DNA from 4 places in the Paenarthrobacter sp. NPDC092416 genome. Region 2 is predicted to be linked to each of the others. Evidence: riboswitches for the same ligand, from Rfam matches in the RefSeq annotation. Region 2 holds a riboswitch; each other region holds the start of a gene.
The links. Region 2 has a riboswitch for cyclic di-AMP ahead of ACIQC5_RS20045 (M23 family metallopeptidase). Riboswitches for the same ligand answer to the same signal wherever they lie in the genome.
Positions count from the first base shown of each region.

Region 1 (2,192 bases), on a different contig from region 2:
GTCGGCGTCGCATCCCGGCACCGAGGTGGGCAGCGTTGGCCATGCCCTGAACCAGATGCTCAACAACGTCTCCAGCGCCCTGGAAGCCCGGCAGGAAAGCGAGACCAAAGTCCGTCAGTTCGTCGCGGACGCTTCGCACGAGCTCCGGACCCCGCTGACCGCCATTCGCGGTTACACCGAGTTGCTCCGCATGACCGAGAACTTCACCGACGATGGACGGAAGTCGCTGGCCCGGGTACAAAGCCAGTCCGAGCGCATGACCACCCTGGTTGAAGACCTTCTGCTGCTGGCAAGGCTTGACGAGGGCCAGCCCTTGAAGGTGGGAGACGTGGACCTGACGCAACTGGTGATCGAGACCGTGAGCGACGAAAAGGTCATGGCTCCGGACCACATCTGGCAATTGCAGTTGCCTGACGAGCCTGTCACGGTGCGCGGCGATTCGGCGCAGTTGCATCAAGTGCTGGCAAACCTTCTGTCCAACGCCCGCAAACATACCGAGGCCGGCACCACCGTGGTCACGGGTGTCATGCTCTCTGCAGACGGCAGCGCAGTAGTCACGGTGACCGACAACGGACCTGGCATTCCTGCCGATTTCCAGGGCCGGATCTTCTCGCGTTTTGCCCGTGCTGACGTGGCAAGATCGGGGTCGGAAGGGACCTCTGGGCTAGGCCTTTCCATTGTGGAGTCCATCGTCGAGGCACACGGCGGAAGCGTCGAGGTTACGTCCAAGCCAGGACGTACAGAATTCGCCCTTCGCCTCCCCACAGTAGCCAACCAGCACATATAACGAATCAGGCAAGGCGACGCACCGGCCTCGTGATCTCTGTTACCTAAATGTGACTTAAGCCAAAACCTCCTGTACCGTCGAAAGGGTGGGTCGCCCCTAACTGACCCACACCCGGGATGCGCCGAGCTCTGCCACTTCCCGGAGTTCCGTTCTCATTCGAGGCAGAGACGGGGGACCCAGAGTCTCCGGGCCAGGCATTTTTGCCGCCCTTGGGGTGAAGCCGCAGCTACACGCGCGGCCGGATGACCTCATCCGAACCCGACAGCTAACTCCGCAGGCGCTGAGAGGTAATCACACATGTCTGAATTCAAGGATCAGACGCGCCATTCCGCGCGTCACCGCGACGAACACCATGCTCCCCTGACCAAGTCACAGACCGTTCTGAAGAACGCCGCACGCCAAGGCAAGTCCGGACACCGCATGTCGGTTGTCGCCGGCGTCGTAGCTGCCGCTTTGGGTGTCGCTTCGCTTGGGCAAGCTGCCAGCGCGTTCAATGCGCCGGAGATCAGCCAGGTGTCCTCCACCCAGGCCAACGCCCAAATCGATAGCCGGGCCCAGGAAAATGCCGCTGCTGAAGCCGCAGCTCAGGCCGAAGCAGCACAGCAGGCCGCTGCTGAGAAGGCCACTGCCGCTAAGGCCGCCGCAGAAAAGGCCGCCGCTGACCAGGCCGCAGCCGCTAAGGCCGCCGCAGAAAAGGCGGCCGCTGACCAGGCCGCAGCGGAGAAGGCTGCCGCAGAGCAGGCCGCCGCGGCCAAGGCTGCCGAAGCTGCCGCCGCAGCGGCAGCTGCCGCTCCCAAGGCAGTGGACGATCCCGCAGCCGCGAAGGCATACGCCGCGAGCATTCTGGCCAACTATGGTTGGGGCTCGGGCGAAATGACAGCCCTGAACACCCTCTGGGAGAAGGAATCCAACTGGAAGACCACTGCGCTGAACACCTCCAGCGGCGCTTACGGCATCGTTCAGTCGCTGCCGGCCTCCAAGATGGCCACCGCCGGCGCTGACTGGGAGACCAACTACCAGACGCAGATCAAGTGGGGCTTGAACTACATCAAGGAACGCTACGGCTCCCCTTCGGCCGCCCTGGCCTTCCACTTGGCAAACAACTGGTACTAAGCCGGCACCAGCTTGGAGGTTTGAGCCCACCCCAGCGGGCTCAACTCGCCGCACAGCCTGACAGCCGCTCCGGTTCCCGCCGTCCGCACCAGTACCAACTGGTGCGGACGGCGGGAAACGGGGCGGCTTTCGCGTTGTCCAACACGGCCAGGCACACGCCCCCAGTTACACAGTCGCATCACAGCTTCCGCCTAAAGCCCTCAAATTTGGCGGCCGCACGCTGGATTCATGACGCTCACAGATCCCGCCACCAGCGCACTGCCGAACCCCGCCCATGCGGGGCGCTTCGCTG
Region 1 is NZ_JBIVQG010000009.1:82,899-85,090, reverse strand. It holds gene ACIQC5_RS16765 (ATP-binding protein) at 1-787, shown strand, start outside; cyclic di-AMP (ydaO/yuaA leader) riboswitch at 897-1,081, shown strand; gene ACIQC5_RS16760 (hypothetical protein) at 1,085-1,900, shown strand; gene ACIQC5_RS16755 (glycosyltransferase) at 2,129-2,192, shown strand, end outside.
Region 1: another riboswitch for cyclic di-AMP. It lies ahead of ACIQC5_RS16760 (hypothetical protein); the one in region 2 lies ahead of ACIQC5_RS20045 (M23 family metallopeptidase).

Region 2 (2,192 bases):
CAAGCAACTGGACTACCCGCTCATGACGGGCAGCTACGGGGTGATGTCCTCGGAGTCCCCACAGCCGGTCATTACCCCCCAGCAGCTCGCCGCACCGGCCGTGAAGGAAGGGTCGAACCTCTCCTACGCCCTGCAGTGGATCACCTTCGGGATCCTGGCATTCGTCGGCTTCGGATACATGGCACGGCAACAGGCCCGGATCGGGCGCGAGGAACGCAACATGCCGGACGACATGGCGGACCCGGCTGAAGCCGTTCAGGAGGCCCGGGCGCCATCCCGGCGTAAACGCTCCGGGTCCGAAGAAGAAGACGCTCTTCTGGACTCCATGGGACTCTGACACCCCGGTCATGGCAGGACGACACTGGCATCGCGGCGATGGGGTCACCGAGTGTGCACGGTTGGGTGTCCGGGTCCATCCGGTAGCGCAGAAAGAAGCGCGTGTTGGCGAGGAAACACCACGATGCTGAAGCTGAGCCCGGCCGCGACATAAGGGATCCGGGGGCGGCACGGCCCCGGGGCCGGAACCATCCGGAGGTGGAGTGCGTTGATGCCATTAGCTGCTTATCTGAAGACACGCCCATATGTTGTAGGGCTGGGCTGAGGAAAGCACCCCCGGGCAGGGAACCAGCGCCCGAGGCCGCGCGCGCCGTGTCACGAAATTGTAACGATCACGCTTTGCGGCTACTATTGGTTCAGGTTTTTCTGTACTAAAACCCTTGATGCCGCACGCTCAGCCCCGCCGGCGGCATCAAACGACTATCACTTTTCACGGCGGGGGTGGAGGACCCAGAATCGGCAGCCAGTCTGCCTTGGGGTGAAGCCGCAATGTCGGTGGTCAGATGGCCGCCGGGGGCGCGGCCGGGCATTTTCCTTGGCCCGAACCCGACAGCTAACTTCGCAGGCGACCGAAAGGATCCCCCTTTGACTTCCTCATCCCCCCATGGCCGGCGCCGAAAACCAACCTCCGGCCCCTTCCCCCGCACGTCCGCCCCGACAACTTCCCGGGCTAAGCCGCAGCACCGGGGTGTGCCAGCTGCCGGGTCGGGCGGGAGTCGGCGCAAACAGGTCACGGCAGCCGCCACGCTGAGCGTCGCCGCGATGTTGACCGCCGCACTCACCGCAGCCCATGCCGGACCGGCCCCCACCGGCACCGGTCCGGCCGTGCAAGCCGCAGCGACAAAAGCTTCCATTGCACCGGTTCAGGCCTCTGCCGGAGCATCCATCAGCTATGAACGGCCGGCTGTCACCACCGAGCAGGCACCGTTGCCCGTGCCGGCCAAGACCCAGGTTGCCGCCGCGGCAGCTCCGAAGGCTGTCGCTGCCGCACCGGCCGCTGCTGCACCCGCTGCTTCCTCCGCCCGGCTCGGCGCACCGCTGGCCAGCATGTCGGTCACTTCGCCGTTCGGTATCCGCTCCAGCCCGATCAGCGGCTCCGGGGAACTGCATACCGGTCTTGACCTCGTGGCAGCGTGCCAGACAGCGGTGTTCTCCGCCGGCGCTGGAAAGGTCGTGGAGGCCGGCTGGTCGGCCTATGGCGGAGGAAACAGGATTGTCGTGGACCACGGCAACGGCTTGAAGAGTACCTATAACCATTTGGCGTCCATCGAAACCTCTGTCGGGGCGACCGTGGCCGCCGGCCAGCGGCTTGCCGCGGCCGGGACCACCGGAGCCTCCACCGGCTGCCACCTGCACTTCGAGGTGCTCCTGAACGGTCAGACCGTGAACCCGCAAGGCTGGATGTGATCACGGAGGCGCCACACCTCACCTCGAAGAGGCGCATCTTGTCGATCGAAGGGCGCGCGGCTAACCGATGATCGGTCGCTCTTCGGGATAGTGGTACAGCTGGCTGCGCTGGCGCAGGGCCAGCGCAGCGGCCAGGGTCACGGTGCCGACACGGCCGGCAAACATCAGCGCCGATAGCACATACACCCCGGATGGCGGCAGTTCGGCACTGAGGTTGGTGCTCAGTCCCACGGTGGCGAAGGCCGAGATGGTTTCGAACAATACCCGGTCCAGGGAGGCCCCGCTGATCTGCAGGAGCAGGAAGGCGGCGACGGACACGAGCGTGGCGCCAGCGACGATCACCGAGATGGCCACCCGCATGGTGCCCTGGGGGATGGTGCGGCCATAGACCTTCACGTCGGCATCGCCGCGGGCTTCGGCCACGATGGCCAGGAACATCACGGCAATGG
Region 2 is NZ_JBIVQG010000013.1:83,032-85,223, forward strand. It holds gene ACIQC5_RS20040 (SURF1 family protein) at 1-337, shown strand, start outside; cyclic di-AMP (ydaO/yuaA leader) riboswitch at 744-917, shown strand; gene ACIQC5_RS20045 (M23 family metallopeptidase) at 1,099-1,743, shown strand; gene ACIQC5_RS20050 (TrkH family potassium uptake protein) at 1,804-2,192, opposite strand, start outside.

Region 3 (2,192 bases), on a different contig from region 2:
GATGTTCGCTGAGCTCGATGTGGTACGGCTCCAGTTCGGCCACGAGACTCTCCCTGCGGGCCATTGGGAAAGACGCCACCACCCCCACATGCTGCAGTCGACCGCCATCGTCATAAAGACCGAGCAGCATCGAGCCCACAACCTGGGCAGTCTTGTGCCACCGGAATCCCGACACCACGCAATCCGCCGTGCGCTCGTGCTTGGTCTTGAACATCACGCGCTTATTGGGCTGATACGTCCCGTCCAAGGGTTTGGACAGCACGCCATCCAGCCCGGCGCCCTCCAGTTGCACGAACCACTCCTGCGCCTTATCAAGATCCGCTACTGCGGGCGTCACATATACGGGCGGCTCCGCCTTGGCGAGGGCACGCTCCAAGGTGGCACGGCGCTCCGAAAACGGCCTGTCCATGAGGTTCTGATCTCCCAAGGCAAGGAGGTCGAAGGCGATCATGGAGGACGGCGTTTTCTCCGCAAGCATTCGGACACGGCTGTCGGCGGGATGAATGCGCTGCTGAAGCCCTTCGAAGTCCAGCCTGTTGTCCGCGATCAGGACAATTTCGCCGTCGATCACGCATTTGTCCGGCAGGTTCCTCCGGAGCGCCTCCACGAGTTCAGGGAAGTAACGGGTCATCGGCTTCTCGTTGCGGCTACCCAGGATGATCTCGTCACCGTCCTTGAAGACGATGGTCCTGAAGCCGTCCCACTTGGGCTCATGGTGACCAACATCAGGGATTGAGGGAACAGACTTGGCGAGCATGGGCGAGATCGGCGGCATCACTGGCAGGTCCATACGACAATGTCTACCTGCCGGTGCACGCCGAAGCTAGTCTTGGCGTTGGATATCTTGGCCAGAGTCCCAGATCCCGCACGAACCCCGTAGCCTAGGTCCTCAGCGCCACACGCTCCGACAGGCCTCCCGCCCGTTACGTAAACGTGACTTTGACGGCGGCCTCCTGTAACGTCGAAGAGCGACCCAACCCCAACTGGGCCGTTTCCGGGATGACGCCGAGCTCTGCCGCATCCCGGAGTTCCGCCAGACCCGCGGCAGAGACGGGGGACCCAGAGTTCCCGGGCCTGCATCTCCACAGGCCCTCGGGGTGAAGCCGCCATGTGCGGCCGGACGGCCTCGTCCGAACCCGACAGCTAACCTCGAAGGCGTTGAGAGGCAAACCACCATGTCCGCATCCATGGATCAGCCGCGCCGCGCCCAAGTGGCCAGCGAGCGCACCAAGCCAACCGGACGCCGCCGCGCCGAATTCAGCGCAGCCGTCACCTCCACATCTACTCCGGACACACCTGCTCCGGAACAGACAAGTACGACGCCGGAACCCGCCACTGAGGCCACGCCCACCATCGCGGCCCCCACCACGCGCGCGGCCGCACGCGCCGCCGAACGTGAGCGCATCGCACGGGCGGTGATTGACCCCGAGCCCAGCGCACCAGCCGAACCCGCGACGGCGGCCATCCCCATCGTCAAGGCCGCCGAAGAGCAGACGCCGACTCCGCAGCCGGTCACTACGGAAATTCCCGCTGTGGCTCCTGCTGCTGAGGAGGACCGCGTTTCCGAACCCGCGACGACCGCGATCCCAGTGATGGCACCTGCGGCAGAGCCGGCCACGGCGGCCATCCCGACGGTCTCGGCACCTGCCACACCGTCTCCGGCCCGGGCCACTTCACCCGCGCAGGTTGCTGCGGCCGCGACTGCCGCCGCCGCACTCGCGAGCCGGGAGTCCGATGAGCCGAATGCGCCGGAGCAGCCCCAGGCAGCCGAGATGCCTACTCGGAGGGCAGCTGCACAAGTGACCTCGCAATCAGCCACCTCGCAATCAGCGGCCACCAAGGCCGGCTTTGGCGCGGCGTCCTTTGCTGCTTCGCCGTTCAGCCGGGAGCCCTTGGCCGTTCTGAAGAAAGCCGCAACCGTTCGCGCCGTAAGCCAGCGGATGGCAGTTGTCGCCGGAGCCCTGGGCCTGGTTCTGACTGCCGGTTCGCTCGGCCAAGCCCTGGAATTGCCGTTCTTCGGCCAGGAAACACAGACCCCGCAGGCCAAGGACAGCAGTTCCGGCGAGTCCGAGGTTCCGTCCACTGCGGCCAGCGTCTCCCCCAGCGCATCGGCGTCATCTTCCTCCAGCCCCAGCGCTACCGCGGGCCAAGCTCTGGCCGACCCGACGCAAACCACGCAGGAGGCACATGCT
Region 3 is NZ_JBIVQG010000010.1:111,410-113,601, reverse strand. It holds gene ACIQC5_RS17765 (ATP-dependent DNA ligase) at 1-790, opposite strand, end outside; cyclic di-AMP (ydaO/yuaA leader) riboswitch at 1,022-1,170, shown strand; gene ACIQC5_RS17760 (hypothetical protein) at 1,176-2,192, shown strand, end outside.
Region 3: another riboswitch for cyclic di-AMP. It lies ahead of ACIQC5_RS17760 (hypothetical protein); the one in region 2 lies ahead of ACIQC5_RS20045 (M23 family metallopeptidase).

Region 4 (2,192 bases), on a different contig from region 2:
TCCCGCGACCCTCACCGCCGCCCTTACCGCCGGAGTGATGCCCGGGCTCCCCGTGGCAGGCTCCCGGCAGTGGGCCGTCCACACGGCCACGGGCGTCCTCTTGGCCGACCACATCGTGGTGACGCGCTGCGCCCAAAGCCAGTTGCGCCGGATGCTCGCCGAACTTGGCATTTCGATAGGCCAGAATCTTGCGGCAGCCATGCGCGCCGTCGGGATGCACCTGGTGGGTGTCGGGGAACTCATTACCCCCACACCGAAGGAAGTTCTCCGGCAGGCAAAGGCGGTCGGGCAGGCTATTTCCACCAGGGTGGCGCTCCCGGCAGGCCCGGGGATCGCGATCGCTTAGCGTTTCAACTGCCGCGAATCGCATAGTTTTTTCCAGCGCCACAGTCAGCCGATTTTAAGCGCAAAGGCCGGTGCCCTCGACGACATAAGTCCTCGAAGGCACCGGCCTTCAGTTAAAACTTGGCATAGCCAATGCACGGTGGAGCCAGTGTGCATGGTCGAGCCAATGCGCGGTGAAGCTACAGCTTATGCGCCTGCACGTACGTACGTGATGGGGCCAGTGGCGGTGAGCCAGCTGATGGGGTGGATACCCGTCTGGTTCCCGTTGATGCCACCGCTGATGGCCTGGCCGTTGCCGATGTAGATGGCTACGTGGCCGGACTGGACGATCATGTCACCGGGCTGGGGGTCGCTGACAACCTTGCCGTAGTTCATGAACTGCATGGGACCGAGGTCGCCAACCGGGATACCGGCCGAGCCGAGGGCCCTTTCGACCATGGCGGTGCAGTCCTGGAAGATGCCGATCTGGGCGTATGCCGAGGCGACCATGGCTGCGTTGATGCCGCCGACAGCCGGAGCTGCAGCAGGAGCCGTGGCGGCCGGAGCGGGTGCTGCAGCCTGAACGGTAGCAGTTGCGGCAGCCGTCTTGGCAACGGGAGCCGCTGCGACGGGAGCCGGCTTCTCGATGACCGGAGCCGCTACGGAAGCAACTGCGGGACGCTCGAAGTTGACGGTGGCAGTGGATGCTGCGGTGACAACCTGGTTGGGGGTTTCCGCAACGGTCTCGGCAACGGTTGCGGGGCTGGAGTCGCGCTGAACCGGGGTTTCAGCAGCGTGTGCAGCAATGGAACCGGTCAGGACGAGGCCCGAAGCTGCAGCGATCACAGCGGCCTGGCGACCTGCGCCGGAGGCGTTGCTGGCAACAGCCTTGGAGATGGAGATGAACGGATTAGGACGTACGCTGTCCGCCTTACGACGGCCGCGAAGAATGCGTGAAGACATGAAGTAGCCTCTCCCGATGCCTGCGAGGTTAGCTGTCGGATTCGGATGGGAGTCACCCGGCCACTATCACCACCGCTGTCAGCGGAAAGCTTCGTGGCTTCACCCCAAGACACGCTCGAAAGCGGTCCAAAATGGGTTCCCTGTCTCTGCCGTAGGTTTGTCTGCGAACGGATTCCGGACTGCGGCAGAGCTAGGCAATCAGGCCGGAAGTGCCCGGTTCATGGAACAGGCACAGATACAACGGTACGTGATGATCACTTCAAAGTCACATTTGAGTAACGAGAAGTTAAGATTGGGCGTGTCTTGGTGATCATTCTGAGACCTTCACGAGTAGGCCCGCAGGCCGCTATTCGGCGGGGTTTTCACCTTCTGAATCGCCGGTTGCCGCGAGTTTCTTACGGGCAGTGACACCGAGGAAGATCAGCAGGCCCAAGGCGACCACTGCGAAGCCGACGATGCTCCACGGGAACGGCTGTGAAGCGTCCGTTGCCGGTTCGTTATTTCCCGTCCCCGGCGCCGCTGTGCCCGCCGTCGGGACGCTCGCCGACGACGCCGAAGCAGACGGTGACGCAGCCCCCGAGCCGGTGCCCGCCGTCGTGCTTCCTGCAGTGGCGGTGAACGTAAAGGTGCCTTCGATGGGGTGCGAGTCGGAGCTGACCACGCGCCACACAACAGTGAATTCGCCCGCCGGAGCGCCTGGGCGGAGCTTCTGCGTCACCACGTTGTCCACGATCTCGACGGCGCCGTCCGCCCAGTTTTCGCCGCCAGCCGTAACAGTGACGCCCGAGCCGATAGCCAGCGGGCGGTTGCTGAACGTAATCGATACCGACGCCGGTACTTCCGCCACTGTGGCACCGTTCGCCGGAGCCGTGGACTCGGCGACGTCGTGGGCAGACGCCGGAGCG
Region 4 is NZ_JBIVQG010000003.1:269,855-272,046, forward strand. It holds gene ACIQC5_RS09025 (FAD-binding protein) at 1-346, shown strand, start outside; gene ACIQC5_RS09030 (NlpC/P60 family protein) at 532-1,287, opposite strand; cyclic di-AMP (ydaO/yuaA leader) riboswitch at 1,291-1,484, opposite strand; gene ACIQC5_RS09035 (copper resistance protein CopC) at 1,634-2,192, opposite strand, start outside.
Region 4: another riboswitch for cyclic di-AMP. It lies ahead of ACIQC5_RS09030 (NlpC/P60 family protein); the one in region 2 lies ahead of ACIQC5_RS20045 (M23 family metallopeptidase).